3 regions of the Mesobacillus sp. ABV4_180 genome follow, and region 3 is predicted to be linked to each of the others. Evidence: a T-box and tRNA genes for the amino acid it is inferred to sense, from the RefSeq annotation. Region 3 holds a T-box; the other regions hold tRNA genes.
What was found. The T-box of region 3 lies ahead of pheS (phenylalanine--tRNA ligase subunit alpha). A T-box ahead of a tRNA ligase gene usually reads a tRNA of that ligase, here a tRNA-Phe.
Positions count from the first base shown of each region.

Region 1: it has a tRNA-Phe gene. The T-box ahead of pheS (phenylalanine--tRNA ligase subunit alpha) is inferred to sense a tRNA for this amino acid. The anticodon was not compared.
Region 2: it has a tRNA-Phe gene. The T-box ahead of pheS (phenylalanine--tRNA ligase subunit alpha) is inferred to sense a tRNA for this amino acid. The anticodon was not compared.

Region 1 is NZ_JBSWTJ010000001.1:1,153,658-1,163,893, reverse strand. It holds gene glgA (glycogen synthase GlgA) at 1-1,336, opposite strand, end outside; gene ACXAEA_RS05830 (GlgC family sugar phosphate nucleotidyltransferase) at 1,333-2,361, opposite strand; gene ACXAEA_RS05825 (glucose-1-phosphate adenylyltransferase) at 2,385-3,533, opposite strand; gene glgB (1,4-alpha-glucan branching protein GlgB) at 3,451-5,409, opposite strand; tRNA gene ACXAEA_RS05815 (tRNA-Glu) at 5,896-5,967, opposite strand; tRNA gene ACXAEA_RS05810 (tRNA-Ser) at 5,971-6,061, opposite strand; tRNA gene ACXAEA_RS05805 (tRNA-Asn) at 6,066-6,140, opposite strand; tRNA gene ACXAEA_RS05800 (tRNA-Ile) at 6,154-6,227, opposite strand; tRNA gene ACXAEA_RS05795 (tRNA-Gly) at 6,231-6,304, opposite strand; tRNA gene ACXAEA_RS05790 (tRNA-His) at 6,311-6,386, opposite strand; tRNA gene ACXAEA_RS05785 (tRNA-Phe) at 6,426-6,498, opposite strand; tRNA gene ACXAEA_RS05780 (tRNA-Asp) at 6,504-6,579, opposite strand; tRNA gene ACXAEA_RS05775 (tRNA-Met) at 6,620-6,693, opposite strand; tRNA gene ACXAEA_RS05770 (tRNA-Ser) at 6,720-6,812, opposite strand; tRNA gene ACXAEA_RS05765 (tRNA-Ile) at 6,832-6,908, opposite strand; tRNA gene ACXAEA_RS05760 (tRNA-Met) at 6,949-7,025, opposite strand; tRNA gene ACXAEA_RS05755 (tRNA-Ala) at 7,048-7,123, opposite strand; tRNA gene ACXAEA_RS05750 (tRNA-Pro) at 7,139-7,215, opposite strand; tRNA gene ACXAEA_RS05745 (tRNA-Arg) at 7,232-7,308, opposite strand; tRNA gene ACXAEA_RS05740 (tRNA-Leu) at 7,333-7,421, opposite strand; tRNA gene ACXAEA_RS05735 (tRNA-Gly) at 7,432-7,506, opposite strand; tRNA gene ACXAEA_RS05730 (tRNA-Leu) at 7,534-7,618, opposite strand; tRNA gene ACXAEA_RS05725 (tRNA-Lys) at 7,684-7,759, opposite strand; tRNA gene ACXAEA_RS05720 (tRNA-Thr) at 7,857-7,932, opposite strand; tRNA gene ACXAEA_RS05715 (tRNA-Val) at 7,948-8,023, opposite strand; rRNA gene rrf (5S ribosomal RNA) at 8,034-8,149, opposite strand; rRNA gene ACXAEA_RS05705 (23S ribosomal RNA) at 8,266-10,236, opposite strand, start outside.
Region 2 is NZ_JBSWTJ010000001.1:3,644,320-3,654,555, forward strand. It holds gene nfsA (oxygen-insensitive NADPH nitroreductase) at 201-950, opposite strand; gene trmL (tRNA (uridine(34)/cytosine(34)/5-carboxymethylaminomethyluridine(34)-2'-O)-methyltransferase TrmL) at 1,012-1,491, opposite strand; gene ACXAEA_RS18600 (amidase domain-containing protein) at 1,615-2,502, opposite strand; gene queG (tRNA epoxyqueuosine(34) reductase QueG) at 2,591-3,748, opposite strand; gene ACXAEA_RS18610 (B3/B4 domain-containing protein) at 3,852-4,520, shown strand; tRNA gene ACXAEA_RS18615 (tRNA-Gly) at 4,679-4,752, opposite strand; tRNA gene ACXAEA_RS18620 (tRNA-Leu) at 4,804-4,888, opposite strand; tRNA gene ACXAEA_RS18625 (tRNA-Cys) at 4,931-5,005, opposite strand; tRNA gene ACXAEA_RS18630 (tRNA-Gly) at 5,014-5,088, opposite strand; tRNA gene ACXAEA_RS18635 (tRNA-Gln) at 5,093-5,167, opposite strand; tRNA gene ACXAEA_RS18640 (tRNA-His) at 5,206-5,281, opposite strand; tRNA gene ACXAEA_RS18645 (tRNA-Trp) at 5,293-5,366, opposite strand; tRNA gene ACXAEA_RS18650 (tRNA-Tyr) at 5,373-5,457, opposite strand; tRNA gene ACXAEA_RS18655 (tRNA-Phe) at 5,528-5,603, opposite strand; tRNA gene ACXAEA_RS18660 (tRNA-Asp) at 5,609-5,684, opposite strand; tRNA gene ACXAEA_RS18665 (tRNA-Met) at 5,725-5,798, opposite strand; tRNA gene ACXAEA_RS18670 (tRNA-Val) at 5,817-5,892, opposite strand; tRNA gene ACXAEA_RS18675 (tRNA-Glu) at 5,913-5,984, opposite strand; tRNA gene ACXAEA_RS18680 (tRNA-Ser) at 6,001-6,092, opposite strand; tRNA gene ACXAEA_RS18685 (tRNA-Asn) at 6,096-6,170, opposite strand; rRNA gene rrf (5S ribosomal RNA) at 6,238-6,353, opposite strand; rRNA gene ACXAEA_RS18695 (23S ribosomal RNA) at 6,502-9,436, opposite strand; rRNA gene ACXAEA_RS18700 (16S ribosomal RNA) at 9,644-10,236, opposite strand, start outside.
Region 3 is NZ_JBSWTJ010000001.1:1,359,263-1,369,498, forward strand. It holds gene ACXAEA_RS06765 (DUF1294 domain-containing protein) at 1-60, shown strand, start outside; gene ACXAEA_RS06770 (TVP38/TMEM64 family protein) at 120-692, shown strand; gene ACXAEA_RS06775 (sigma-w pathway protein ysdB) at 730-1,131, opposite strand; gene ACXAEA_RS06780 (dUTP diphosphatase) at 1,301-1,792, shown strand; gene ACXAEA_RS06785 (M42 family metallopeptidase) at 1,868-2,953, shown strand; gene sspI (small acid-soluble spore protein SspI) at 3,228-3,440, opposite strand; gene ACXAEA_RS06795 (TrmH family RNA methyltransferase) at 3,565-4,320, shown strand; T-box leader at 4,391-4,632, shown strand; gene pheS (phenylalanine--tRNA ligase subunit alpha) at 4,688-5,725, shown strand; gene pheT (phenylalanine--tRNA ligase subunit beta) at 5,745-8,159, shown strand; gene rnhC (ribonuclease HIII) at 8,392-9,321, opposite strand; gene zapA (cell division protein ZapA) at 9,465-9,725, shown strand; gene ACXAEA_RS06820 (CvpA family protein) at 9,734-10,236, shown strand, end outside.

The DNA.
Region 1 (10,236 bases), 210 kb from region 3:
ATTTTTCTCGCTGACCGTAAAATGACAGCGCGCGTTCAATCGTAAAGAGCATGTCATGGGCATTGAAGTTGGCAAAGGTAAACCCATTGCCCTCTCCATTGAACTCATTGTAAGGATGTACGGTATCGTTCAGTCCTCCCGTTTCCCGGACAACCGGCACCGAACCATAGCGCATGGCGATCATCTGGCTCAGCCCGCACGGTTCAAACATGGAAGGCATCAGGAACAGGTCAGAGCCTGCATAAAGCTGATGGGCCAGATTCTCGTCAAAACCAATATACACACCGCACTGCTGTGGATATTGAGCCGACATCTCCCTGAAGAATTGCTCAAACTCCTGGTCGCCTGTACCAAGGACAACAAGCTGCATTCCAGTCGCCATGATTTCGTGGAAAACTCCTCTGACCAGATCAAGACCTTTTTGCTTCGTCAGCCTCGTGATCATCGCAGCAACAGGCGTTTCCTTGCTTTCCGGCAAATCGAATAATCTTTGGATCTGAAGTTTGTTATCCACCCTTCTTTCAAACGATCCAACGCCAAAATTAGCAGCCAGCCCTGGAAATGTCTCCGGATTATACAATTCATGGTCAATGCCGTTAAGGATTCCCGAAAGGTCCTCGCTTCTTTTTCTCAAAATGCCATCCAGCTTTTCACCATAAAATTCTGTCTTAATTTCTTCTTTGTAAGTCGGGCTTACAGTTGTGATATGATCGGATGAAATCAAAGCTGCTTTCATAAAATTGGCGTTTCCGTAAAACTCAAGCCGATCTTCATTGAAATACCTGCTGTCAATATGGAGCAGCTCACCGAGTACTTCTCGCGGAAATATTCCTTGGAACTGCAGATTATGAATCGTGAACACGGACCGGATCAATCCATAGCCAGGCTTCTTGTAATACTCTGTCCTGAGCATGAAAGGAATCATCCCGGTATGCCAATCGTGGCAATGGATTACGTCCGGGTAGAATTCTGTCTCGGCAATAAAGTCAAGGACAGCTCTGTTAAAATAGGCGAACCGTTCACCATCATCATAATGGCCATAAAGACTTTCACGTTTGAAGTAATACTCATTGTCAACAAAATAAAAAGTCACACCATCGTACTCAAGAGCTTCAATGCCGCAATATTGAGAGCGCCAGCCTAATTGCACCGTAAACTCTTTCACTTTCCGCATTTCAACGCGGAATTTTTTATGAATCATCCCGTACTTTGGTAAAATAACGCGGACATCCACTCCAAGCTTTTTCAGTTCCTTCGGAAGAGATCCCGCAACGTCGGCCAATCCTCCTGATTTTATGAACGGGACACATTCCGAGACAGCAAACAAAACCTTCACGAGCTGCTCCTCACTCCCTGGATCGAACCCTTGCGGATGACAGCAGGTGAGTTTGCTGGCGCTGCGATGACCGTTCCTGCTTCTACTCTTGCATCTTTATCGACAATCACTGATTCCAATATACAATTCTCCTTAATCTGCGTTTTTTGCATGATGATACAATTGCGGATGACGGTACCCTTCCCTATTTTCACACCCCGGGCGATGATGCTGTTCTCGACAGTGCCCTCAATCAACCCGCCGTTCGCCACCATCGCATTGCGGACTGAGGCATCTCTATCATATCGGGTAGGAGGTTCATCCTTTACCTTTGTTAAAATCGGCCGATCCATAGGGAAAAGTTGCTTCCATACGTCAGGCTTCAGCAAATCCATGCTTGCACTGTAATATTTCGCGATGGTATCTACCATTACTGCATATCCAGTAAAATCGTAATAGCAAAGCTTGAACTGGCTGTCGATATCGGTCACCACATCCCTCATGTTCGAGTAGCCTGTTTCATTGCGCGTCAGGATCAGATCCATCAGCAATGTCTTTTTAACGAGGTAGATTCCGAGTGAAGCACCGTCTTTCTGTACTTCGGTAATATCACAGCCCGTTTTGATGTGCCAGTCAAGAAGCGGCTGGAAATCCATATTAAAAACGGTATAGGAATTCGCAATCAGAGCATATTCCTGTGAAGCCCGTTCAAAAAAGTCGATGTTGTCGGCAAAATGGTCAAGTGTACCAATCCCTGGATAATGTTTATCATGATTAGCGGTCGGGAAGAAGAATAATCCATCCCTTTTCCTGTTCAAGTCCCAGTTCTTGCCCGAGCCTAAATGGTCCATCAGAGACCTGTATTGGTACTTAGGAAAAATCGCCACACTCTCAATTCCTGAGTTCACCATATTGGACAGGATGAAATCGATCAGCCTGTAGCGGCCGCCAAAGGGAATCGCAGCCACCGACCGGTGTAGGGCCAGTTCCTGGAGATCTTCGTGAACCGTTGTCGCGTCTATTACTCCCAATAATCTTCTGTTCATTTACCTTTCCTCCCGAAGTCGGTTCAATTGGACTGCAATTCCCCGATTGTTTCTTCTGATACTAGTGTTATGTTATTATTGCCGTCGCAAGGGCGGATAATGGTCCCATCAGGTACGTACACACCTGGAGAAACGATCGCTTTCTCAATATGGCAATTATGTCCGATTACAGCATCTGGCATAATGACCGTTTCCTTTACGACTGCGCCTTTTTTTACAGTGACTCCCTGGAAGACCACCGTCCTGGACACTTCTCCCTCGATCTTGCAGCCTTCGTTGACCAGGGATTCCGATACTTCTCCCTGTGGACAAATATATTGCGGCGGCTGATTCGGATTCACAGAATAAATGCGCCATGATTGATCGAAAAGGTTCAGTTCACATTCCTTATCCAGGAGGTCCATATTGGCCTCCCACAGGCTTTGCACTGTTCCGACATCCTTCCAATAGCCTTTGAACGGATACGCAAAAAGCTTTTTATCTTCCTTGATTAAAAGCGGGATGATGTCCTTGCCAAAATCATGGCTGGACTGAGGATTCTGTTCATCCCTTATCAGATATTCCCTTAAAACGCTCCATTTAAAAATATAAATGCCCATGGAAGCAAGATTATTTTTAGCATCTTTAGGTTTTTCTTCAAATTCAGTTATTCTCAACGCTGAATCCGTATTCATGATGCCAAAGCGGTTCGTTTCCTCCCATGGGACCTCAATGACCGAAATCGTCACATCTGCTTCTTTTTCGATATGGTAATTTAGCATCAACTCATAATTCATCTTATAAATATGGTCGCCTGACAGGATGAGCACGTATTCAGGATCATATTGATAGAGATAATTCAGGTTCTGATAGATGGCACTTGCTGTTCCAGAATACCATTTCACCTCAGAGCTCTCTGCATAAGGTGGGAGCACGGTGACACCGCCATCCTTCCTATCCAGGTCCCAGGCGCTGCCAATGCCAATATACGAGTTCAGAACGAGTGGCTGATACTGTGTAAGCACTCCAACCGTATGAATGCCAGAATTCGTACAATTGCTTAATGGAAAATCAATGATCCGGTATTTGCCCCCAAAAGGGACTGCAGGTTTAGCGAGATTCTTCGTCAATGAGTGCAGCCGGCTTCCTTTTCCTCCTGCCAACAGCATTGCTACGCATTTCTTCTTTTGCATGATTGTTTCTCCCCTTTCTTTTTATAACAGGACGTAAAACTGAGATTCCGAATGGAGAAATACTCATCTCTATAGAATATGGCCTTCCATGAAAGGCTATATCTTTAGCTTTCAACACTTTTTTATTAATCACACCAGAGCCGCCAAATGCCTCGGCGTCACTGTTCAGAATTTCCCGATACTCTCCAAGCTTCGGGACACCAATTCGATAATCGCTGTATACCTTCTCGGTAAAATTGCACACAATAACCAGGAGGTCTTCCGGATTCTTTCCTTTACGGATGAAGGAAAAAATCGACTGGTCGCGATTATCCGCATCGATCCATTCAAACCCTTCATAGCTGTGGTCAACTTCATACAGCGGTTTTGAACGTTTATACAGTTTGATTAATTCCTTATTATATTGATTGATCTTCTCATGCATCTCATAGCCTAACAGATGCCAATCAAGCTGTTCTTTATCCTTCCATTCAGCGAACTGCCCGAATTCGGTACCCATGAACGTCAGCTTCTTACCCGGATGTGCGGTCATGAATCCAAGCAGGAGCCGCAGCTGCGCAAACTTTTGCCAGTAATCGCCGGGCATCTTATCAAGCAGCGATTTCTTTCCATGGACAACCTCATCATGAGAGAAAGGCAGGACAAAATTCTCGGAAAAGGCATACAGAAGCGAAAAGGTAACCTTATCATGTATATGCTTCCTGTTCTCTGAACCTGCCTCCATATACTTCAATGTGTCATTCATCCATCCCATATTCCACTTGTATGTAAAACCGAGCCCACCATACTCTACAGGGGCTGTCACCTGCGGCCAGTCAGTGGAATCCTCGGCAACCATCAAAGCACCTGGCTCATAATCCCGCACAGCTTTATTAAGCTTTTTCAAAAATTCCACACCATGAGGATTCGCAGTCTGGACCGAATTTGGCCAATAAATGATATTCGCTACCGCATCGACCCTGAATCCGTCAATATGGTACTTTTCCAGCCAGAACATCGCACTTGAAATGAGGAAGCTTTGAACCTCCTTTTTTCCCAAGTCGAAGTTGGCTGTTCCCCAAACCAGGTTCTCCCGGTCATTTTCATATTGGTATTCAAAAACATAGCTGCCATCAAATTGATACAGGCCGTGAGCATCCTTGCAAAAATGCCCTGGAATCCAGTCAAGGATTACCCCGATCCCGTGCTGGTGACACATATCCACAAAATACATAAAATCATGAGGTGCCCCATACCTGCTGGTCACCGAAAAATAACCAGTTGATTGATACCCCCATGACATATCGAGCGGATGCTCAGTCAGGGGCAATAATTCAATATGTGTATATCCATGTGAAAGAATATAAGGAATCAACTCATCAGCGAGTTCACGATATGTAAGAAAAGATCCATCCTCATGTTTTTTCCATGACCCCACATGGAGTTCGTAAATGCACATAGGCTCGCCCAGACTGCTTTTTCTTTCCCTCTTTTGCAGCCATTTTTGGTCATTCCATTGATAGCCGTCAAGAGAACAAACAACTGAAGCCGTGTTAGGCCTGACCTCGGAATAAAAAGCATATGGATCAGCTTTGAGCTTACGCTCGCCAGATGCAGTTATGATTTCATACTTATATACTTCTCCAGTCAGGTCACGGTCGACCACCAGCTGCCAGACACCCTCCTGATTGACCTTATAAAATTCAAATCCTTTACCATCCCAGCCGTTTAAGTTTCCCGCGAGCCTCACTTCTGAAGCTTTTGGTGCCCACACACAAAATCGAGTATATGTTTCGGTTTCATTTTTAATGACATGTGCCCCGAATAAATTGAAGCTCTGGAACAAAGTGCCTTCATGAAAGAGATGTAATTCAAACTCTGTTGGATTGGTTACCAAGTTAAGTCCACCTGCCTTTGTAAAACTAAAAAACTCCCTATTTCAGTAGTATTCTAGTTGCATGTGTGAATTCCTTGTAAACATTTTTTTAATGTTTCGACAATAATTAATGTTAAATTTCATTATTCGACATTCCCCCGCAAATGGCAGCGCTTTAATGGGTTAAATTTTCCAATTACGCGAATTATGTAGAACGAAAGTTAAAATAGAATAATGTTTTTTAAAGAAGGATTGTAGTGTTTATTAGGTAGAAAGTCTGAAAGGCTGAAAAAATTATTATTATAATGATAACGTTTTCATTTAATGAAAGATGAAATATAAGAGCATGTGAATTGATAGGATAATGCGGAAAAGATGTTGAAATTGTATAGTTGTGATCAAATGCAGTTTGAGGTAAAAGAAGGAAGCACAAGCTGATTGTAAAATTTGCAAGTTAAAAATGAACACAAAAAAGCTGTCAGCAAAATTGCTGACAGCTTTTTTGTATGACCCCTACGGGATTCGAACCCGTGTTACCGCCGTGAAAGGGCGGTGTCTTAACCGCTTGACCAAGGGGCCTTATGGCGGAGAAGGAGGGATTTGAACCCTCGCGCCGGTTACCCGACCTACACCCTTAGCAGGGGCGCCTCTTCAGCCTCTTGAGTACTTCCCCATAATGGCTCCGCAGGTAGGATTCGAACCTACGACCGCTCGGTTAACAGCCGAGTGCTCTACCACTGAGCTACTGCGGAATAATAAAAAAAATGGGCCTAAATGGACTCGAACCATCGACCTCACGCTTATCAGGCGTGCGCTCTAACCAGCTGAGCTATAGGCCCTTATGGAGCGGGTGAAGAGAATCGAACTCTCATCATCAGCTTGGAAGGCTGAGGTTTTACCACTAAACTACACCCGCAAAAAATGGGGCGACTGATGGGAATCGAACCCACGAATGCCTGAACCACAATCAGGTGCGTTAACCACTTCGCCACAATCGCCATATTTTAAAATGCATATTAAGTTTAAATAAATAAAGGTGGCTCAGGACGGAATCGAACCGCCGACACAAGGATTTTCAGTCCTTTGCTCTACCGACTGAGCTACTGAGCCACAAATGGCGGTCCCGACCGGGATCGAACCGGCGATCTCCTGCGTGACAGGCAGGCATGTTAACCGCTACACCACGGGACCAAAGTATTTTCAAGTAGTATACTTGAAAATAACTCATTGATTGCGGGGGCAGGATTTGAACCTGCGACCTTCGGGTTATGAGCCCGACGAGCTACCGGGCTGCTCCACCCCGCGACGGTAATAAAATGTTTAATGAATTATGGAGGAGGTAGAGGGATTCGAACCCCCGCGCGGTGTTACCCGCCTGTCGGTTTTCAAGACCGATCCCTTCAGCCAGACTTGGGTATACCTCCGTAAAAAACGACAATATAATGGTGGACCTTGTAGGACTCGAACCTACGACCGGACGGTTATGAGCCGTCTGCTCTAACCAGCTGAGCTAAAGGTCCATGTTAGCCTAGATTGAATAGGTTCAACCAGATTTAGAATTGGTAGCGGCGGAGGGGATCGAACCCCCGACCTTACGGGTATGAACCGTACGCTCTAGCCAGCTGAGCTACACCGCCAAATCATTATTAAAGTTATAAATGGTGGAGCCTAGCGGGATCGAACCGCTGACCTCCTGCGTGCAAGGCAGGCGCTCTCCCAGCTGAGCTAAGGCCCCAAATTATTAATAGCATGGTCGGGAAGACAGGATTCGAACCTGCGACCCCTTGGTCCCAAACCAAGTGCTCTACCAAGCTGAGCTACTCCCCGATATAGAGAAAAATAATGGCGCGCCCGAAAGGAGTCGAACCCATAACCTTCTGATCCGTAGTCAGACGCTCTATCCAATTGAGCTACGGGCGCATATTTTTGATTGATTAGCTAACTTGGTGCCGAGGACCGGAATCGAACCGGTACGGTAGTCACCTACCGCAGGATTTTAAGTCCTGTGCGTCTGCCAGTTCCGCCACCCCGGCTTAAGAACTTTGGAGCGGAAGACGGGATTCGAACCCGCGACCCCAACCTTGGCAAGGTTGTATTCTACCACTGAACTACTTCCGCGTATGTTTATTGACTTGTTTGAAAAAATGGTGCGGGTGAAGGGAGTCGAACCCCCACGCCTTGCGGCGCCAGATCCTAAGTCTGGTGCGTCTGCCAATTCCGCCACACCCGCATATTATAGTTAATCCGCTGAAGCAGGATTAAAGGATGATTATTTTCGCTTGCGCGAAAAAATCATGGTGAGCCATGAAGGACTCGAACCTTCGACCCTCTGATTAAAAGTCAGATGCTCTACCGACTGAGCTAATGGCTCGTACAAAGATTAGCTTCGAGAAAATGTTTCTCTGCTCAAAATCCCTCCGGGATTTCTCGCATGCTTACGCTGCTGCTGATCAGAGAAGCAAGAAGCATGGTGCCGGCGAGAGGACTTGAACCCCCAACCTACTGATTACAAGTCAGTTGCTCTACCAATTGAGCTACACCGGCATTTGTGAAAAAATATGGTGGAGGATGACGGGATCGAACCGCCGACCCTCTGCTTGTAAGGCAGATGCTCTCCCAGCTGAGCTAATCCTCCATTTGATACTGCCCGGCGACGTCCTACTCTCACAGGGGGAATCCCCCAACTACCATCGGCGCTGAGAAGCTTAACTTCCGTGTTCGGTATGGGAACGGGTGTGACCTTCTCGCCATCGTCACCAGACAATTTTCAAAGACAATATCTATTATACTGCTTTTTATGCTTTTTGCAAGAGAAATTTTCATTCCCTCAAAACTAGATAATGTGTAAGAAGAATTCAAGAAGAACGAATGATCTATTTGGTTAAGTCCTCGAACGATTAGTATCAGTCAGCTCCACACGTCACCGCGCTTCCACCTCTGACCTATCAACCTGATCATTCTTTCAGGGTTCTTACTAGCTTGCGCTATGGGAAATCTCATCTTGAGGGGGGCTTCATGCTTAGATGCTTTCAGCACTTATCCCGTCCGCACATAGCTACCCAGCGATGCCTTTGGCAAGACAACTGGTACACCAGCGGTGCGTCCATCCCGGTCCTCTCGTACTAAGGACAGCTCCTCTCAAATTTCCTGCGCCCACGACGGATAGGGACCGAACTGTCTCACGACGTTCTGAACCCAGCTCGCGTACCGCTTTAATGGGCGAACAGCCCAACCCTTGGGACCGACTACAGCCCCAGGATGCGATGAGCCGACATCGAGGTGCCAAACCTCCCCGTCGATGTGGACTCTTGGGGGAGATAAGCCTGTTATCCCCGGGGTAGCTTTTATCCGTTGAGCGATGGCCCTTCCATGCGGAACCACCGGATCACTAAGCCCGACTTTCGTCCCTGCTCGACTTGTAGGTCTCGCAGTCAAGCTCCCTTGTGCCTTTACACTCTGCGAATGATTTCCAACCATTCTGAGGGAACCTTTGGGCGCCTCCGTTACTCTTTAGGAGGCGACCGCCCCAGTCAAACTGCCCACCTGACACTGTCTCCCGCCCCGATCAGGGGCGCGGGTTAGAATTTCAATACAGCCAGGGTAGTATCCCACCGACGCCTCCACCGAAGCTGGCGCTCCGGTTTCTCAGGCTCCTACCTATCCTGTACAAGCTGTACCAAAATTCAATATCAGGCTACAGTAAAGCTCCACGGGGTCTTTCCGTCCTGTCGCGGGTAACCTGCATCTTCACAGGTACTATAATTTCACCGAGTCTCTCGTTGAGACAGTGCCCAGATCGTTACGCCTTTCGTGCGGGTCGGAACTTACCCGACAAGGAATTTCGCTACCTTAGGACCGTTATAGTTACGGCCGCCGTTTACTGGGGCTTCGATTCAGAGCTTCGCGTGAGCTAACCCCTCCTCTTAACCTTCCAGCACCGGGCAGGCGTCAGCCCCTATACTTCGCCTTGCGGCTTCGCAGAGACCTGTGTTTTTGCTAAACAGTCGCCTGGGCCTATTCACTGCGGCTCATCCGGGCTATTCACCCAAATGAGCACCCCTTCTCCCGAAGTTACGGGGTCATTTTGCCGAGTTCCTTAACGAGAGTTCTCTCGCTCACCTTAGGATTCTCTCCTCGCCTACCTGTGTCGGTTTGCGGTACGGGCACCATTTATCTCGCTAGAGGCTTTTCTTGGCAGTGTGGAATCAGGAACTTCGGTACTAAATTTCCCTCGCTGTCACAGCTCAGCCTTCACGCAAGCGGGATTTGCCTCACTTGCAGCCTAACTGCTTAGACGCGCATATCCAACAGCGCGCTTACCCTATCCTCCTGCGTCCCCCCGTCGCTCAAACGATAAAGAGGTGGTACAGGAATATCAACCTGTTGTCCATCGCCTACGCCTTTCGGCCTCGGCTTAGGTCCCGACTAACCCTGAGAGGACGAGCCTTCCTCAGGAAACCTTAGGCATTCGGTGGATGGGATTCTCACCCATCTTTCGCTACTCATACCGGCATTCTCACTTCTAAGCGCTCCACCAGTCCTTACGGTCTAGCTTCAACGCCCTTAGAACGCTCTCCTACCACTGACATCTAAGATGTCAATCCACAGCTTCGGTGATACGTTTAGCCCCGGTACATTTTCGGCGCAGAGTCACTCGACCAGTGAGCTATTACGCACTCTTTAAATGGTGGCTGCTTCTAAGCCAACATCCTGGTTGTCTAAGCAACTCCACATCCTTTTCCACTTAACGTATACTTTGGGACCTTAGCTGGTGGTCTGGGCTGTTTCCCTTTTGACTACGGATCTTATCACTCGCAGTCTGACTCCCACGGATAAGTCTTTGGCATT
Region 2 (10,236 bases), 2.3 Mb from region 3:
GCTCATCCTTCACAGTTTGGATATAATAAGCTATAATTAAGTTTATCTGGACAAAATCGATTAAAGGGAGGCTTATATACATGCGACTGCTTCTAATATTAGGCGTTACCGCTGCATTCCTAGCCGCGATCTTTACTTCTGGTTACGATGATAAGCCGGGAATCAATAAAAAGTAAAAAAGCTGCCATTAGGCAGCTTTTTTACTTTTTATTCAAATTTTGCTTTTCCACAAACTCTTTCATATACATCCGCGATTTCCGCCCGAGCATTTTTGCCATTTGTCCGGTCCATGTATCCTTGCGTTTCCCGTCAGTTCTTTCCTGGTAATACTCCGAGATAGTTTGATTATAGTCCTGGAGCTGTGATTCGAACTTATTCCGATCCTGCAGATACTCATTTTCCATATAAACGTGCTCTAGAGGCAGCCTTGGCTTCAGATCCGTTTCCTGATCGGGATAACCTGCTGCAAGCCCAAATAACGGCACAACATATTCAGGTAATTTCAATAATTCTTTTACTGCTTCAAGATCGTTGCGGATTCCGCCAATATAGCATATCCCCAGCCCCATCGATTCGGCAGCGATTGCAGCATTCTGGGCAGCCAGTGAAGCATCAATGAGCGCAACCATATACTTCTCCGTGCTTTCAATCGAATCCAGCAAATCAGCATGTTCCATCTCGCCAATGATTTTATGGCGATGAAGGTCAGCACAGAACACAAAGAAATGTCCATTTGCCGCCACATAAGCCTGGTCGCCAGCCAATTCAGCAAGCTTGTCCTTTTTCTCCTGGTCCGTTACTCCAATAATGGAATAAGCCTGAATGAAGCTTGAAGTGGATGCAGCCTGGGCACTTTTTACGATTGTCTCAATCTGTGTTCGATCGAGAAGCTTATCTTTAAATCGCCTTATAGAACGATGCTGTAAAATTGTTTCTATAACCTGGTTCATTTTGTGCCAACTCCTTTGTGATTCTTAAATAATGTTAAAAAGGAGACCTGGATAAGGTCCCCTAATTTTTCCGTAATTCTCTGTAATCCTGCTGGCGAAGTGCTTCATAGATCAAAATGGCCGCTGTATTTGATAAGTTCAATGAACGAATATTCTCATTCATCGGCAGCCTCAGGCATCGATCAAGATTTTCTTCAATCACTTCTTTTGGCAATCCCGTTGTTTCCCGGCCAAAAATAAAGAAGAACTCTTTTTCAGAAGCACTGTAATCAAAATCCGAGTGAGCCTTTTTGCCAAATTTGGTTACATAGAAAAATTCCCCGCCAGAGTTTTGGTTATAGAAATCTTCGAGCGAATCATAATAATGAATCTTCACATGCTCCCAATAATCCAAACCCGCACGCTTCAGCATCTTATCGTCGGTGGAGAACCCCAACGGCCTTATTAAATGTAGCTCCGTATCCGTACCGGCACATGTGCGCGCAATATTGCCTGTGTTTGCAGGAATCAGCGGCTGGTATAATACAACATGAAATGCCATGAAACTTTCACCTCTGTTAAAAACTCTAACAGCTATTATACCACTTCACGGCAGGACGACAAAAGAAATGCAGTCCGAGTTTGACGCTGCAAGTAAAAAAACAGGACCATCCCAATCCGTCGGTTACTCATCCTGGTCATCAGTAATCGTAAAAAACTTGTATTTAATATTGGGGGTATAGGCTGTTGAATCCTCATATGCCCAGTATCTCATCCGGCTATTGTAAGTGTGCGCGTTAACAAGCGGCATTCCATTCGCATCATGGCCAGTGACAATCGTTGTATGGTCAAATCGGCCATCCCCCTGAAAATCATAGCAGATGACATCCCCTAGCTTGAGCTTCTCAGCACTGTCTACCTCTCTTGCCCTCAAACCCAGCTTTTGAGCAGGGAGATACCAGCGCATCGCATTGGCCACGGTCCAGCTGAAACTCCAATTATCATTCTGCATCCACCAGCCATTGCTGCGGTTCGGGTAGCCCCGCATAGGTGCCCCGCCGACATGAAGACATTGCGAAATATAATTTGTGCAATCGACCTCGAACTTCTTATAAGCGGGATTGAATTCATTCCACCATCTCTCAGCATATTGGACAGCCTTCAGCCTGTCGTACCGGAACCCCTTCCTCCCATGCTCCTCTTGGTCTGAAATAGCTGGGACAGCCTCAGCTCCTGCTCTTGCAGGCTCCACTTCATTCAGTTTACTATCGTTCACCAGTATTCCTTTATAGAATTCCGCATGCCTTTTTTCAACTTCTTCTTCCATGTAAAATATATCTCGTTGCCTGATTAAATATTGAAAATGGACCGAATACATAATCGAGGTATTTTCTTGATTTTCCACCATTCGATCAACCTTGCCCTTTGCCCTTGCCTTTACTATTTCAGCTGACCTCTTCGCACAGCTTTGCTTCTTCTGCTCTATTGCCGGACATTCATGCAATTGATTGCGGGGCATGGAAACACATTGAAGGACACGCTGTTCCAGAAGCTCCTGCAGTTGCTCACGCATGTTCATCACTCCCTTCACCATTCATATGTATGAAGGGAGTCAACGTTTAAGGCATAAAAAAAGAATGGATTCAATAAAATCCATTCTTCTACAACGGTGTATTCGCCTTAGCCCCATCTGCGAAGAATTCCAGTCCCTTGCCGATTTCAACCAGCACTTCCTCATCTTTTTCGACCTCTGCTGAAAAATTCAATGCGTCATATGCATCTGTACCGCCGATTTTCCCCAGGGCCCATGCTGCTGTCCCTCTAAGCACTGGCCTTGGGTCTTCTTTTAAAACGGTAATAAGATCCGGAATGGCTGATTCATCCTTATAATGAGCAAGAGCAATAATCGCATTGCGCTGGATTGGTTTCTTCCCTCTCCAAGACCCGGAAACATGACCGAACTTTTCCTTAAAGTCACGATTGCTCATTGTCAGCAAAGGCTTCAAAAGAGGTTTTGCAATCTCAGGATCCGGTTCCATTTCCGTATGGAAGTGAAAATCTTTCCCTTTATTCTCAGGACAAACGGTCTGGCATGTATCACATCCATATAAGCGGTTGCCCAGCTTTTCCCTGAACTCATCGGCAAGAAAGCCCTTTGTTTGCGTAACGAAGGCAATACACCTCTGCGCATCAAGCTGCCCGCCCTGCACCAAAGCACCCGTAGGGCAGACATCCACACATTTATTGCAGCTGCCGCAGCGATCTTCCATAGGAGCATCAGGTTCAAATGGGATATTCGTAATCATTTCCCCTAAATACACATAGGATCCAAATTCAGGTGTGATGATTGAACAATTCTTTCCGCTCCAGCCAATGCCAGCCCGTTCAGCAACAGCCCTGTCAACCAGTTCCCCGGTATCGACCATTGACTTGAACCTGGCATCAGGAACCTTTTCAGCTATATACGCCTCGAGCTTTTGCAGCCGGTCTCGAAGCACAGTGTGATAATCAGTTCCCCATGATGCACGGCAGAAGATCCCTCTTCTTTCCCCCTTTTTGCTGACCACTGTTGTTCTCATCTTTGAAGGGTAAGCCAAGGCTATAGAGATAATTGACTTAGGACTTTCAAAAATCAGGGCAGGCTCCGTTCTCTTTTCAATGTCTTTTTCCTCAAACCCGGATTGATATTGAAGTTCCTGCTGTCTGTATAATCGGATTTTCATTTCCTCAAAAGCAGACGGGGCAGCAAAGCCAATTTTATCAATCCCAATCGTTTTGCTGTAAGCAATGATATCCCGTTTCAAGCTTAAGGTATCCATGGTAGTTCCTCCTTTCCAATTTGATATCTATATAAATCCTGACATTTAAAAGTAAATTACTTTTATGATAAACTATTTTAAAGCAGTTTTGGAGGTGGAATCAATGGAAATTCAAGTTACAAGCTCAATATGCGATCTCATTCCCGATTTTTCAGTAGGAATCATCGAATACAACGATATCCAGGTAGGCGCTTCTCCGCAAATGTTGAAAGGCAGGCTACAGCTTTTCCAGGAATCAATTTACTTTGACCTTTTGGAAAAGAGTATAACCGACCTCCAAGGCATCAAGGAATGGCGCGCCATATTCAAAACTACCGGAAAGGATCCCAATCGATACAGACACTCAGCCGAAGCTCTTTACCGGCGGGTAACAAAGCAAAACTATCTGCAGCCGATACATAGCGCAATCGACTTAAATAATTTCTTCTCACTAGAATACCAGACACCAATAGGAGTCTATGACAGTGATAAATTGCATGGGAATGTAACAATCAAAATTGGAGATGAAAGCGAAGAATACGCTGGACTGAACGGAAGGACAAATAACTTAGGCAACTTGATCGTCTCTGCTGATGACGAAGGCCCCTTCGGCAGCCCTTTCGTCGATTCGGCAAGAACCTCGGTTACAGAAAGTACGACAAACGCACTTCAAATCGTTTACTTAAGACCATCTTCTACTCACGAAGACAAGAAAAAAATGACGGAATCACTGATGAACATGTTCACCCAAATCCATGGTGGAACAGGCACGTATAAAATTGTGGGATGCTGATGCATCCTTTTTCTGTTCAACGACAATCAGAACCCATTAACAATCAATCTTTTATATAACTTTTTAGTTCAATTACATACTTACAATTGAATTCGTAAAAAGAAAAAACGCAACACTTCGTTTTAGAGAAACGAAATGCTGCGTTAGTCACGTATGTATGGAGCGGGTGATGGGAATCGAACCCACTACATCAGCTTGGAAGGCTGAGGTTTTACCAGTAAACTACACCCGCATACATATCTTTGAAAATAAAGAAAACAGGTTATCCTGTTTATATTAAAAGTGGTACCGGTGGTCGGGGTCGAACCGACACTCCAGAAGGAACACGATTTTGAGTCGTGCGCGTCTGCCAATTCCGCCACACCGGCATATTAAATTGATCTTTCTTACTGCTCACACTAGAAATCTAGTGGAGGCGGCAACCGGATTTGAACCGGTGAATAAAGGTTTTGCAGACCTTTGCCTTACCACTTGGCTATGCCGCCGAACATTTTGGAGCGGAAGACGGGATTCGAACCCGCGACCCCAACCTTGGCAAGGTTGTATTCTACCACTGAACTACTTCCGCAAAATGGCTGGGCTAGCTGGATTCGAACCAACGCATGACGGAGTCAAAGTCCGTTGCCTTACCGCTTGGCTATAGCCCAATATATTGTATGCAACAATATTAATTTTGTGATTATAATGGGGCGACTGATGGGAATCGAACCCACGAATGCCTGAACCACAATCAGGTGCGTTAACCACTTCGCCACAATCGCCATTATAAAATTGGCAGGGGTAGCAGGAATCGAACCCACACCAAAGGTTTTGGAGACCTTCGTTCTACCTTTAAACTATACCCCTGTAAAATGGTGGAGGGGGACGGATTCGAACCGCCGAACCCTGAGGGAGCGGATTTACAGTCCGCCGCGTTTAGCCACTTCGCTACCCCTCCATTATAACATGATTTCAAGTTTTAAAAAAGCCATTTCATCATGTTTCCTGGTACATCAGATTTGCATATATGGTGGCTCAGGACGGAATCGAACCGCCGACACAAGGATTTTCAGTCCTTTGCTCTACCGACTGAGCTACTGAGCCACAAATGGCGGTCCCGACCGGGATCGAACCGGCGATCTCCTGCGTGACAGGCAGGCATGTTAACCGCTACACCACGGGACCAAAGTATTTTCAAGTATATTACTTGAAAATAACTCATTGATTGCGGGGGCAGGATTTGAACCTGCGACCTTCGGGTTATGAGCCCGACGAGCTACCGGGCTGCTCCACCCCGCGACGGTAATAAAGTTTTTATGGTGGAGGATGACGGGATCGAACCGCCGACCCTCTGCTTGTAAGGCAGATGCTCTCCCAGCTGAGCTAATCCTCCATTGTTGTGAAAAAATCAAGTGACCCCTACGGGATTCGAACCCGTGTTACCGCCGTGAAAGGGCGGTGTCTTAACCGCTTGACCAAGGGGCCATGTATAAAGTTTATATGGCGGAGAGCAAGGGATTCGAACCCTTGAGACAGCGGTAACCGTCTACACGATTTCCAATCGTGCTCCTTCGACCTCTCGGACAGCTCTCCAAATGGCTCCGCAGGTAGGATTCGAACCTACGACCGCTCGGTTAACAGCCGAGTGCTCTACCACTGAGCTACTGCGGAATAATCAATATTTCTGCGACTTGGATTCACGATCCGTATCTGAGAAACTGGATGGAAAATGCATCCTGCCCGGCGGCGTCCTACTCTCACAGGGGGAAACCCCCAACTACCATCGGCGCTGAGAAGCTTAACTTCCGTGTTCGGTATGGGAACGGGTGTGACCTTCTCGCCATCGCCACCAGACATTTTTTTTCAAGACAATATCTATTATACTGCTTTTTATGCATTTTGCAAGAGAAATTTTTGAAAGTTATTTTGCTTTCGCAAAAAACTTTATTCCCTCAAAACTAGATAATGTGTAAGAAGAATTCAAGAAGAACGAATGATCTATTTGGTTAAGTCCTCGAACGATTAGTATCAGTCAGCTCCACACGTCACCGCGCTTCCACCTCTGACCTATCAACCTGATCATCTTTCAGGGTTCTTACTAGCTTGCGCTATGGGAAATCTCATCTTGAGGGGGGCTTCATGCTTAGATGCTTTCAGCACTTATCCCGTCCGCACATAGCTACCCAGCGATGCCTTTGGCAAGACAACTGGTACACCAGCGGTGCGTCCATCCCGGTCCTCTCGTACTAAGGACAGCTCCTCTCAAATTTCCTGCGCCCACGACGGATAGGGACCGAACTGTCTCACGACGTTCTGAACCCAGCTCGCGTACCGCTTTAATGGGCGAACAGCCCAACCCTTGGGACCGACTACAGCCCCAGGATGCGATGAGCCGACATCGAGGTGCCAAACCTCCCCGTCGATGTGGACTCTTGGGGGAGATAAGCCTGTTATCCCCGGGGTAGCTTTTATCCGTTGAGCGATGGCCCTTCCATGCGGAACCACCGGATCACTAAGCCCGACTTTCGTCCCTGCTCGACTTGTAGGTCTCGCAGTCAAGCTCCCTTGTGCCTTTACACTCTGCGAATGATTTCCAACCATTCTGAGGGAACCTTTGGGCGCCTCCGTTACTCTTTAGGAGGCGACCGCCCCAGTCAAACTGCCCACCTGACACTGTCTCCCGCCCCGATCAGGGGCGCGGGTTAGAATTTCAATACAGCCAGGGTAGTATCCCACCGACGCCTCCACCGAAGCTGGCGCTCCGGTTTCTCAGGCTCCTACCTATCCTGTACAAGCTGTACCAAAATTCAATATCAGGCTACAGTAAAGCTCCACGGGGTCTTTCCGTCCTGTCGCGGGTAACCTGCATCTTCACAGGTACTATAATTTCACCGAGTCTCTCGTTGAGACAGTGCCCAGATCGTTACGCCTTTCGTGCGGGTCGGAACTTACCCGACAAGGAATTTCGCTACCTTAGGACCGTTATAGTTACGGCCGCCGTTTACTGGGGCTTCGATTCAGAGCTTCGCGTGTGCTAACCCCTCCTCTTAACCTTCCAGCACCGGGCAGGCGTCAGCCCCTATACTTCGCCTTGCGGCTTCGCAGAGACCTGTGTTTTTGCTAAACAGTCGCCTGGGCCTATTCACTGCGGCTCATCCGGGCTATTCACCCAAATGAGCACCCCTTCTCCCGAAGTTACGGGGTCATTTTGCCGAGTTCCTTAACGAGAGTTCTCTCGCTCACCTTAGGATTCTCTCCTCGCCTACCTGTGTCGGTTTGCGGTACGGGCACCATTTATCTCGCTAGAGGCTTTTCTTGGCAGTGTGGAATCAGGAACTTCGGTACTAAATTTCCCTCGCTGTCACAGCTCAGCCTTCACGCAAGCGGGATTTGCCTCACTTGCAGCCTAACTGCTTAGACGCGCATATCCAACAGCGCGCTTACCCTATCCTCCTGCGTCCCCCCGTCGCTCAAACGATAAAGAGGTGGTACAGGAATATCAACCTGTTGTCCATCGCCTACGCCTTTCGGCCTCGGCTTAGGTCCCGACTAACCCTGAGAGGACGAGCCTTCCTCAGGAAACCTTAGGCATTCGGTGGATGGGATTCTCACCCATCTTTCGCTACTCATACCGGCATTCTCACTTCTAAGCGCTCCACCAGTCCTTACGGTCTAGCTTCAACGCCCTTAGAACGCTCTCCTACCACTGACATCTAAGATGTCAATCCACAGCTTCGGTGATACGTTTAGCCCCGGTACATTTTCGGCGCAGAGTCACTCGACCAGTGAGCTATTACGCACTCTTTAAATGGTGGCTGCTTCTAAGCCAACATCCTGGTTGTCTAAGCAACTCCACATCCTTTTCCACTTAACGTATACTTTGGGACCTTAGCTGGTGGTCTGGGCTGTTTCCCTTTTGACTACGGATCTTATCACTCGCAGTCTGACTCCCACGGATAAGTCTTTGGCATTCGGAGTTTGTCTGAATTCGGTAACCCGATGAGGGCCCCTAGTCCAAACAGTGCTCTACCTCCAAGACTCTTACAACGTGAGGCTAGCCCTAAAGCTATTTCGGAGAGAACCAGCTATCTCCAAGTTCGATTGGAATTTCTCCGCTACCCACACCTCATCCCCGCACTTTTCAACGTGCGTGGGTTCGGGCCTCCAGTTGGTGTTACCCAACCTTCACCCTGGACATGGGTAGATCACCTGGTTTCGGGTCTACGACCACATACTCATTCGCCCTATTCAGACTCGCTTTCGCTGCGGCTCCGTCTCTTCAACTTAACCTTGCATGTAATCGTAACTCGCCGGTTCATTCTACAAAAGGCACGCCATCACCCATGAACGGGCTCTGACTACTTGTAGGCACACGGTTTCAGGATCTCTTTCACTCCCCTTCCGGGGTGCTTTTCACCTTTCCCTCACGGTACTGGTTCACTATCGGTCACTAGGGAGTATTTAGCCTTGGGAGATGGTCCTCCCAGCTTCCGACGGGATTTCTCGTGTCCCGCCGTACTCAGGATCCACTCAGGAGGGAACGAAGTTTCAACTACAGGGTTTTTACCTTCTCTGACGGGCCTTTCCAGACCACTTCATCTACCCCGTTCCTTTGTAACTCCATGTAGAGTGTCCTACAACCCCAAGAGGCAAGCCTCTTGGTTTGGGCTATGTCCCGTTTCGCTCGCCGCTACTCAGGGAATCGCGTTTGCTTTCTCTTCCTCCGGGTACTTAGATGTTTCAGTTCCCCGGGTCTGCCTTCAATACCCTATGTATTCAGGTAAAGATACTGTTCCATTACGAACAGTGGGTTTCCCCATTCGGAAATCTCCGGATCAAAGCTTACTTACAGCTCCCCGAAGCATATCGGTGTTAGTCCCGTCCTTCATCGGCTCCTAGTGCCAAGGCATCCACCGTGCGCCCTTTCTAACTTAACCTGAAAGGTCATTTCTCTAATTGAATAGAGAGAAAACTAAAATGGCGATCACTCGGTTTTTTCTTGGTTCTTCTTACTTACGATTATCTAGTTTTCAAGGAACAAAAAAGTCTTGAGGCACTTGCTCCCTCAAAACTAAACAAACAAGCTGGTCAACAGTACGAATCGAAAGATTCGCATTCCGATTGCCCTTAGGCAATATCCTTAGAAAGGAGGTGATCCAGCCGCACCTTCCGATACGGCTACCTTGTTACGACTTCACCCCAATCATCTGTCCCACCTTAGGCGGCTGGCTCCAAAAGGTTACCCCACCGACTTCGGGTGTTACAAACTCTCGTGGTGTGACGGGCGGTGTGTACAAGGCCCGGGAACGTATTCACCGCGGCATGCTGATCCGCGATTACTAGCGATTCCGGCTTCATGCAGGCGAGTTGCAGCCTGCAATCCGAACTGAGAATGGTTTTATGGGATTGGCTCGACCTCGCGGCTTCGCGACCCTTTGTTCCATCCATTGTAGCACGTGTGTAGCCCAGGTCATAAGGGGCATGATGATTTGACGTCATCCCCACCTTCCTCCGGTTTGTCACCGGCAGTCACCTTAGAGTGCCCAACTGAATGCTGGCAACTAAGATCAAGGGTTGCGCTCGTTGCGGGACTTAACCCAACATCTCACGACACGAGCTGACGACAACCATGCACCACCTGTCACTCTGTCCCCCGAAGGGGAACGCCCTATCTCTAGGGTTGTCAGAGGATGTCAAGACCTGGTAAGGTTCTTCGCGTTGCTTCGAATTAAACCAC
Region 3 (10,236 bases):
CCATTTCTTGCTCTGATCGAGATTGGTATTTTTGTATTTTTATTTATGCTTTTGGCATAACAGCTCGGGCGATTTTATATGCTTTAATAGCATCATAGAATAGCTGGCAGGTGACGAATATGGAAGATGCCTGGTCATTGCTGCTGATTATTGTGGAATTGGGAAGCTGGTATGCACCTGTTTTGTTCATATTGTTCCATGTTTTCCGCCAATTCGTCTTCATCCCTCCAGCCGTCGTTTGTGTTGCAGGAGGTCTTCTGTTCGGAGTGTTACCTGGCATCATCTATTCTCTGATCGGCTTGACGGGAGCAAGTGTTTTATTTTACTTATTGATGAAACAGCTTCCAGAGACGATGCATAGGTTAAGCAGGCTGAAGATGCGTCTGGTAGGGAGGTTCAGGGATTTGACCGTTGCTCAGGTCGCGTTGTTAAGACTTGTGCCGGTGATCCATTATCAATTGCTGAGCTTTTGCCTGTACGAACGGAAAAAGAGCTTTAGAGGCTTTATGAAAGCTTCCTTTTTTGCAAATATCCCTTTTGTATTGTTTTACACATTATATGGTGAGTATATCAGGAAGTTCGATGCTTGGACTGCGGGCTTGCTGATGATGGTCCTTTTGCTGCTTGCCTACTTGCTGCGGGAAAAAATCACCTTGATAAAATGGCGGGAATTCTTTGATACAACGATATAATGAAAAAGCGTCCGAATTTTATCGGACGCTTTTTCATTTAGGATTCATCATCCTGATTATGGTTTGCCATGAATTCCTTGATCGGGCTCTTCCAATCGATCTTTGCCACAGAGTAGCTCTCGCGGATTTTTCGCTCAATGTACTGGAAATCCTCAAGAACAAGCCCCTTCAAAGCAGAAGTCTTTTTTGGCCAGATGAAAATGGAAACTACTTCAAAGGCAGACTGAGTCGTGCCCAGATACTTTTCCCCCTCAAACAAAACGCCCTTGTATGTGAGTAAAAAATTCTTGCGGACATTATTCGGATCATCCAGAAAGAAATAGCGCTTCTGTTCATGTGCAAGCTCGAGCTTACGCTTCGGGTTGAAGAGGTACTTAACCGCGCTGTATATTAGAAAAATGAATAAAAGCAAGAAAATAAGACGCAAAAGCAGGATCATGGCTGCCCCTCCAATACTAACTTTCCTTATTTTACGGATGAGATTCCAAATAGTTTCAACAAATTTATAAATGTTTTATACTTTTTTTAGTTGGAACCTCATTGAAGGGAAAAAACTAGGCAGAGAACTTTTTTCGGTTTAGGAAAAATTTAAAAATTGGAGCTGAAGAATGAATACGACAAAGCTTTTTAAAATGCAAACAGAACTGGACAGCCATATTGAGTTACAGCACGGCCTGGAGAATGAGGATTTATTTGACAGAAAGGTGCTGGCGCTGCTGGTGGAAATCGGGGAGCTGGCGAATGAGACAAGATGTTTCAAGTTTTGGAGCGTTAAACCATCCTCGGATACTCAAGTGATCCTTGAGGAATTCGTCGATGGCATCCATTTTATTCTGTCGCTTGGAATTGAGTGCGGGTTTGAACATCTTGAATCGATTACTTCGGGAGAAAGCAACCAGAATAATGCCAGCGAGCAGTTCCTTGAAGTATACGAATCTGTTCATCGGTTTAGGAATAGCCGCACGGAGAATGATTTTATCCTGTTGTTCGAAAGCTATATGAAATTGGCTGAAATGCTGGGATTATCAGCTGAACAAATCGGACAGGCATATATTAAGAAAAATGAAGTAAATTATGATAGGCAGCGAAAAGGATATTAGGCAGAATTTTTTGTACAATACATTGATGGTCTAGTATAATAGGAGTCGAAACTACATATTAAGGGAGTCGAAATAATGGCTAAATTAGATGAAACATTAACGATGTTAAAAGATTTAACCGATGCCAAGGGCATTCCCGGCAACGAGCGTGAGCCAAGGGAAGTCATGAAAAAATACATAACACCACACGCTGATGAAGTGACAACAGACGGTCTGGGCAGCCTGATTGCGAAAAAGGTTGGAGATGCAAATGGGCCAAAAATCATGGTGGCTGGCCATCTTGATGAAGTAGGTTTCATGGTCACAAGCATTGATGACAAAGGTTTCATCCGCTTCCAGACGGTTGGCGGATGGTGGAGCCAGGTTATGCTGGCACAGCGCGTGACAATCGTGACTCGCAAAGGAGAAATCACTGGTGTGATCGGTTCTAAGCCACCTCACATCCTCCCTGCAGAAGCACGCAAAAAGCCGGTTGAAATCAAGGATATGTTCATTGATATCGGTGCATCAAGCCGTAATGAAGCAAAGGAATGGGGAGTCACTCCTGGTGACATGGTCGTTCCTTACTTCGAGTTCACAGTCATGAATAATGAAAAAATGCTGCTTGCCAAAGCGTGGGATAACCGCATTGGCTGTGCAATTGCCATTGATGTCCTGAAGGGTCTAAAGGATGCACAACATCCGAACGTGGTATATGGTGTTGGTACGGTTCAGGAAGAAGTAGGTCTTCGTGGTGCAAAAACATCTGCACAGATGATTCAGCCTGATATCGCTTTCGGTGTTGATGTAGGGATCGCCGGCGACACACCAGGCGTTACTGAAAAAGAAGCGCTGAGCAAAATGGGTGACGGCCCGCAGATCATCATTTATGATGCTTCGATGGTGTCACACAAAGGCCTTCGCGATTTCGTCACAGACTTAGCGGATGAGTTGAACATTCCATACCAGTTCGACGCTGTAGCCGGCGGCGGAACGGATTCTGGTGCGATTCACCTGACACACCGCGGTGTGCCTGCGCTGTCAATCACAATCGCAACTCGCTATATCCATTCACACGCAGCAATGCTTCACCGTGACGACTACGAAAACGCAGTAAAACTGATTGTCGAAGTCATCAAGCGTCTCGACAAAGAAACAGTTGAAAAGATCACTTTTGAATAAGAACGGTGTTGTCCAGAAAATCAGTTTGAAACTGGTTTTCTGGACACTTTTTTTGTTTACCTCTAGTTTTTTAAAATTAATCACTACGTTTTGAAGCGTAATTACTTCGAAAAAAGATACAATCACTACGTAAAAACCTACAATTACTGCGAAATCGAGCCTAATCACTATTATTTCTATCTCATGGAACAAATCGCCCGGTGTTTCCCCCTCGCCATACTCAAGAAAATAAAAAAAGAACTCCTCAACATAAAGGAGTCCTTCCCACAAGTCTTTACTTCCCTTTCAATCCTTCTTCCAAAGCATTCAGCATTTCCTGTCTTTCTGCCTCAGTGGCGTTTTGCCAGATTACTTCGAACAACACTCCAAGTCCAGGAAGCATTTTTTCCTCGCCGTTCTGTATTGCGTCGACAATCGTATCTTTAAGCTCATCCTGTGTATTTCCTGCCACATTTGAAATAACAGCGTTCCTAAGGTTTAAGTTCATCCTTGCTCAAACTCCTTTCAAATTTCCATTACTGAATATAGGTTTTGCAATTTTGGTTTTATTATGTATTCGTTTTGAGCTATAATAGTAAAATTGAACAAGCCATAATAAAGGAGAGCCAGAATTGAAGTACATTCAATCTGATAAAAATCCGCAAGTCAAACAATGGAAGAAGCTTCAGACTCGAAAAGAACGCGATAAGTCCGGCATGTTCCTTGTCGAAGGCTTTCATTTGGTTGAGGAAGCGCTGACAAGGATAGACGATGTAGAAGAAATCATTTTATGCGAAAAAACGGAAATGCCGCCGAGCCTGGATTACGGCTCGATTCCTGTAACGGTTGTGACCGATGAAATCAGCCGTCAGCTTGCCGATACTGAAACAACTCAAGGGATTTTTGCTGTGTGCCGCCAGCCAAAGCAGAACATTCCAAGTGGTAAAAGCTATTTACTGATTGACTCAGTCCAGGACCCTGGCAATCTTGGCACGATGATCCGGACGGCTGATGCTGCCGGGGTCGATGCAGTCATTGTCGGGAAGGGAAGTGTCGATATCTACAATCCAAAGGTGCTGCGTTCTGCGCAGGGCAGCCACTTCCATTTGCCAGTTTTAGGTGGAGACCTTTCTGAGTGGATCAACAACCTGAACGCTGACAATATCCCTGTATACGGGACAGCGCTTGAAAATGGGGTTGTTTTTACAGAGGCTGACAGCAGGGAATCTTTCGCACTGCTCGTAGGGAATGAAGGAAGCGGCGTAAACAAAGATCTGCTCGCGAAAACAACGCAGAACCTCTTCATCCCGATTTATGGCAAGAGCGAATCGCTGAACGTCGCGGTAGCAGCGGGTATCCTGCTATATTATTTAAAAACATCAAAATAGGCTCTTTTTTTCGTAAAACCATTTGATACTGCGCAAAGAATATACTATAATAAACACCAAAATTAATATTTTAAAAACGATGACGGAGAAAAGTAGCTTGATGATGGCCATCCAGGGAGAAAATGCCGAAGATTGGAAGCATTTTTATGGAACAGGCAGGCGAAGTTCACCTCCAGAGTTGGCATCGGGACCGCATTTAGCGTAAAGATGCATCGGCACAAGCCGTTATCTCAATGAAGCGAACACGTAATACATACCTGTATTGCCTGTTAAAAAGGGTGGTACCGCGAAACCTCAGACCTCGTCCCTTTATAAGGGATGGGGTCTTTTTGTGTTCAAAAATGAAGAATTTGAAGGAGGATTTACCATGCAGGATCGTTTAAAAGAACTGCAGGCTGAGGCATTGGAAAAAGTGGCCGCAGCAGCTGACCTTAAAGAATTGAATGATATCCGTGTTTCCTATCTTGGAAAAAAAGGTCCAATCACAGAAGTTTTAAAAGGAATGGGCAAATTATCGGCTGAAGAAAGGCCAATGATGGGTGCACTGGCCAATGAAGTGCGCGATGCAATCTCCGGCCAGATCGAAGTAAAGCAGAAGGAGCTTGAGGAAGCAGCAGTACAGCAGCAATTGTCAGCTGAACAAATCGATGTGACGCTTCCAGGAAGACCTGTCAAAACTGGCAGCCATCATCCGCTTACAAGCATCATCGAAGAAATCGAAGATCTTTTCATCGGCATGGGCTACACAGTGGAAGAAGGTCCTGAGGTCGAGAAGGATTATTATAACTTTGAAGCGCTTAATCTTCCGAAGGGACATCCGGCACGAGATATGCAGGACTCCTTCTACATCACCGAAGAAACTTTGATGCGCACCCATACATCACCTGTTCAGGCAAGGACGATGGAAAAGCACAAGGGCAAGGGTCCTGTGAAAATCATCTGCCCAGGCAAGGTATATCGCCGTGATAACGACGATGCGACACATTCGCACCAGTTCATGCAAATCGAAGGTCTTGTCGTCGATGAAAATGTAAGAATGAGCGACCTGAAAGGAACGCTTGAAGTTTTTGCCAAGAAGATGTTCGGCGATGACCGTGAAATCCGTTTGCGCCCAAGCTTCTTCCCATTCACTGAACCATCTGTAGAAATGGATATTTCATGTAAAATTTGCGGCGGATCAGGCTGCAGCGTATGTAAGGGAACTGGCTGGATTGAAATCCTAGGTGCAGGAATGGTTCACCCGAATGTTCTTGAGATGGCAGGCTACGATTCGAAGAAATACACTGGCTTTGCATTCGGAATGGGACCTGAGCGAATTGCGATGCTCAAGTATGGAGTCGATGACATCCGTCATTTCTATACAAACGATGTCCGTTTCTTAAAGCAATTTTCAGTTGAAGAATAACGATTAGGAGGCTAAAACCATGTTGGTATCATATAAATGGCTGCAGGATTATATCGATTTAACAGGCGTATCCGCGGATGAGCTTGCTGAAAAGATTACGAAGAGCGGCATCGAAGTAGAAGGCGTTGAAAAGTTGAATGAAGGTATGAGCGGCATTGTTGTTGGTCATGTTGTTGAATGCGAGAAGCATCCAAATGCTGAAAAATTGAACAAGACGCTTGTTGACCTTGGCAATGGGGAAACGGTCCAGATCATTTGCGGAGCAGCGAATGTAGGCAAAGGACAAAAAGTTGCTGTTGCAACAGTTGGAGCCGTCCTTCCAGGCAATTTTAAAATTAAAAAAGCAAAGCTTCGCGGTGAAGAGTCACATGGGATGATTTGCTCACTTCAAGAGCTTGGCATTGAGGGCAAACTTGCACCGAAGGAGTATGCTGAAGGAATTTACAACTTCACTCAGGATACGGAAATCGGCCAGGATGCTCTTGCGGTTTTAAACAGGGACGATGAGATCCTTGAGCTTGGTTTGACGCCAAACCGCGCCGATGCTATGAGCATGCTTGGTGTTGCCTATGAAGTAGGAGCAATTCTCGGCAAGGATGTTAAACTTCCGAACCCACAGCCTGAAACCTCTTCAGAGCAGGCAAGTGAATATATTAATGTAACAGTAGAAGCAAAAGAAGATAACCCTTTATACGTAGCGAAAGTAATCAAGAATGTAAAAGTCGGACCATCACCTGTTTGGCTGCAGACAAGATTGATGGCTGCAGGTATCCGTCCGCACAATAACATTGTTGATATCACGAACTATATCTTATTGGAATACGGCCAGCCGCTGCACGCGTTCGATTACGATAAGCTTGGATCGAAAGAAATCCTTGTCCGCCGCGCGAAGGAAGGCGAAGAGATTGAAACGCTTGATGATGTCAAACGCACATTGACACCAGATCACCTTGTCATCACGAACGGAACTGAGCCAGTTGCACTTGCAGGCGTCATGGGCGGTGCGAATTCCGAGGTTGGCAGTGATACGACCACTGTCCTGCTCGAGTCCGCTTATTTCACTGGCGGGGCAATCAGAAAAGCTTCAAAGGACCATGGACTGAGAAGCGAAGCAAGCTCTCGTTATGAAAAGGGTGTCGATCCTGAGAGAGTACGCCCGGCTGCAGAACGTGCCGCTGAACTGATGATCGAATTAGCCGGCGGAGAAGTTCTTGGCGGAGTAGTCGAAGCAGACTCACTTGAAGTGAAACCAGCAGTTGTTTCAACAACGCTGCAAAAGATCAATAAAGTGTTAGGAACAGAGCTTGATATGAAGCAGGTCGAGGGTATTTTTGCCCGCCTGAAGTTCGAAACAAGTGTCGACAATGATACGGTTACCGTAACGGTTCCTACACGCCGTGGGGATATTACGATCGAAGAAGACTTAGTCGAAGAGGTTGGACGCCTGTATGGCTACGATAACCTGCCGACAACACTTCCAGTTGGTCCGTCAACGCCAGGCCACCTTTCTGAGTACCAGAAAAACCGTCGCGTTGTCCGCCGTTTCATGGAAGGTGCAGGCCTTTATCAGGCAGTTACTTATTCATTGACGAGTGCCGAAAAAGCTACACAGTACGCATTGGATAAGCGCGAGCCTGTACAGCTTGCAATGCCGATGAGCGAAGACCGCAGTCTTTTGCGCTTAAGCATCGTTCCTCAGCTGCTTGAAGTATTGAAATACAACATCGCCCGCCAAAGCGACAGTGCCTCAGTCTATGAAACAGGAGCAGTGTTCCTGAAGAGCAGCAATGATGAGCTGCCGGAAGAACGCGAGCACCTTGCAGCTGCGATTACTGGATTATGGGAAAGCCATCCATGGCAAGGCGAGAAGAAGCCCGTTGACTTCTTCGTCTTAAAAGGAATTGTTGAAGGGTTATTTGCGAAGCTTGGCCTTGAAAGCCAGCTCGGATTCCAGAAAGCTGAGCTTGATGGTTTGCATCCTGGACGCACAGCTGAAATATTGCTGAATGGCAATGTCATCGGCTTCATTGGCCAGGTTCACCCAACAATGCAAAAAGCGCTCGATCTTAAAGAGACATATGTATTCGAGCTTTCGCTTAAAGCTTTACTTGAGGCTGAAACAGCACCTCTTCAATACACAGCAATCCCGCGCTTCCCTTCGATCACGAGGGATATCGCTCTGGTTGTTGAAAAAGAAACTGCTGCTGGAAACCTGAAGCAGGTAATCACAGAAGCGGGTGGATCTCTATTAAAAGAAGTTCAGGTATTCGACCTGTACGAAGGCGAGAAAATGGAAGCAGGCAAGAAATCCATTGCATTCTCACTGAAATACTTCGATCCAGAAAAAACACTGACAGATGAAGATATTGCAAAAGCTCATAATAAGGTGCTCAATGCCCTTGAAGAGAAAACTGGAGCAGTATTAAGAGGATAAACAAGAAAAAGGCAGCCCGCGGGCTGCCTTTTGAATTTTTTAAGTGAAGAATGCGCATTTTTCGTGGATATCCTGATAGGAAACACAGATTCCATCCCTGGATTCCGCGAAGTAAGAGCATATTCCCGCGATACTCAGCACTTATTCCGCGAAAACCCCTCATAATTCCGCGATACTCCCACATAATTCCGCGAACTGGAAAAAACAGCTCGTTTTTTCCAGCTGCCAAGTGCTATACCTTTGCAATTTTCTTCGCTTTATCGGTATTGGCAAAATGAAGTTTGACGAACTCAGGCAGCACCTCGACTCCTTTTTCCAGGATCAGCCTTGCTGCTGCCTTATCAACAGCTGCGCCGGCCCCTTTCGGAATGGTGAAGCCAGCGCGCTTGCTGAGGTTTTCAAAGTGGCGTACAAAGGCATAGCGGGCAATCATCGATGCCGCTGCAACTCCAAGATGAATCCCTTCAGCCTTCGTGCTGAAAAGTACATTCTCGCGCATGATATTTTTCTGGCCTCTTAAGTGGGCATAATAGATTTCCTCTTTTGCGAACTGGTCAATCAGAATCGCTTCCGGTTTTTCTGGGGCGATTTTTTCCAAGACATGATTGATGGCCTGGTTATGGAGCAATGCTTTCAACTTGCCCTGGGACATGCCTTTCATCTGCATTTGGTTATACTTTTCATTATGTAAGGTAAGCAGACTGTGAGGTACAAAGGTTACGAGCTGTTTGGCAATCTCGATGATTTTATCATCCTTGAGATTTTTGGAATCCTGAACACCAAGCTCTTTCAGCACCGGAATATCCTGCCGCCTGACGTAGGCAGCGACGACGGTGATCGGCCCGAAAAAATCCCCTGTGCCGACTTCATCTGAACCGATGATGGACAGCTCGGCGATATTCCGTGGCAAATGGTTGCCTGCAGGAGCAGCTGCAGTTTTTTTAGCAGCAGAAGGAGTTGCCGTTCCCCATTTTGCAGCTTCTGTTTCTCCGTCTTTTCCCTGGAACAATACTTTTCCTGATTTATAGGCAGTGATTGCACAGGAAGGTGTTTTTGCGGCGAAAACGCTGCCCGGCGGGAGCTTGTCGATAAGGAACATCTTGTAATACTCTTTCATCTTGTTGATTTCTGCGGGACTCTTCTGAAGGACACTATTTCCCATAGCTTTACACTCCCTTTTTTAACGTTTTCAAACTTAGACATTTTCTTCCAAAATTCATATAGTTCTGACAGGCAAATACTTCCCAGCCTTTTGTGTTCATGATATAGTATAAAATAGGATTCTTTTGAATGGGGGCATAAATGTTGTCAGACACAAAAAAAAATCGGTCGACTGTCGTTATATATGGACAGCAATATACTATAGTCGGCATAGAAAGCACCAGCCATATCCGGCTCATTGCCTCGATGGTAGATGATAAAATGCGGGAAATCAGCTCAGCGAATCCTTCACTTGATATTAATAAGCTAGCCGTATTAACAGCTGTGAATGCCGTTAATGATTACATAAAAATGAAAGATCGTGTTGAATCGCTCGAAGCGGAAATTAAAAGGTTAAAGGACTGAAATTATCGATGCTTGATCTTGCACTTTTAGCTATTTTACTTATCGGCTTTATCGTAGGATTGAAGAGGGGATTCATCCTCCAATCCATCCATTTGGCTGGATTTATCGCAGCCTTCATCGTAGCATACATATACTATGACCAGCTCGCGCCAAAGCTGACTTTATGGATCCCATATCCAAACCTTGGCAATAACGCGACGTTGAATCTGTTATTTGAAAATGCCAATCTGGAGGATGCCTATTACCGGGCCATCGCGTTTGCGGTCATCTTCTTCGCTGTAAAAATTCTGCTCCAGATCATCGGGTCCATGCTTGATTTTGTCGCAAACCTGCCGATCCTGCACCAATTGAATGTATGGGCAGGCGGATTTCTCGGTTTTGTGGAAGTTTATCTTCTCGTTTTCATTGTTCTCTACATCGCAGCACTATTGCCAATCCAGGCAATCCAGGGACCATTGAACGATTCAATTCTTGCCGAAAACATCATAAAAAATACACCTCTTTTTTCCCA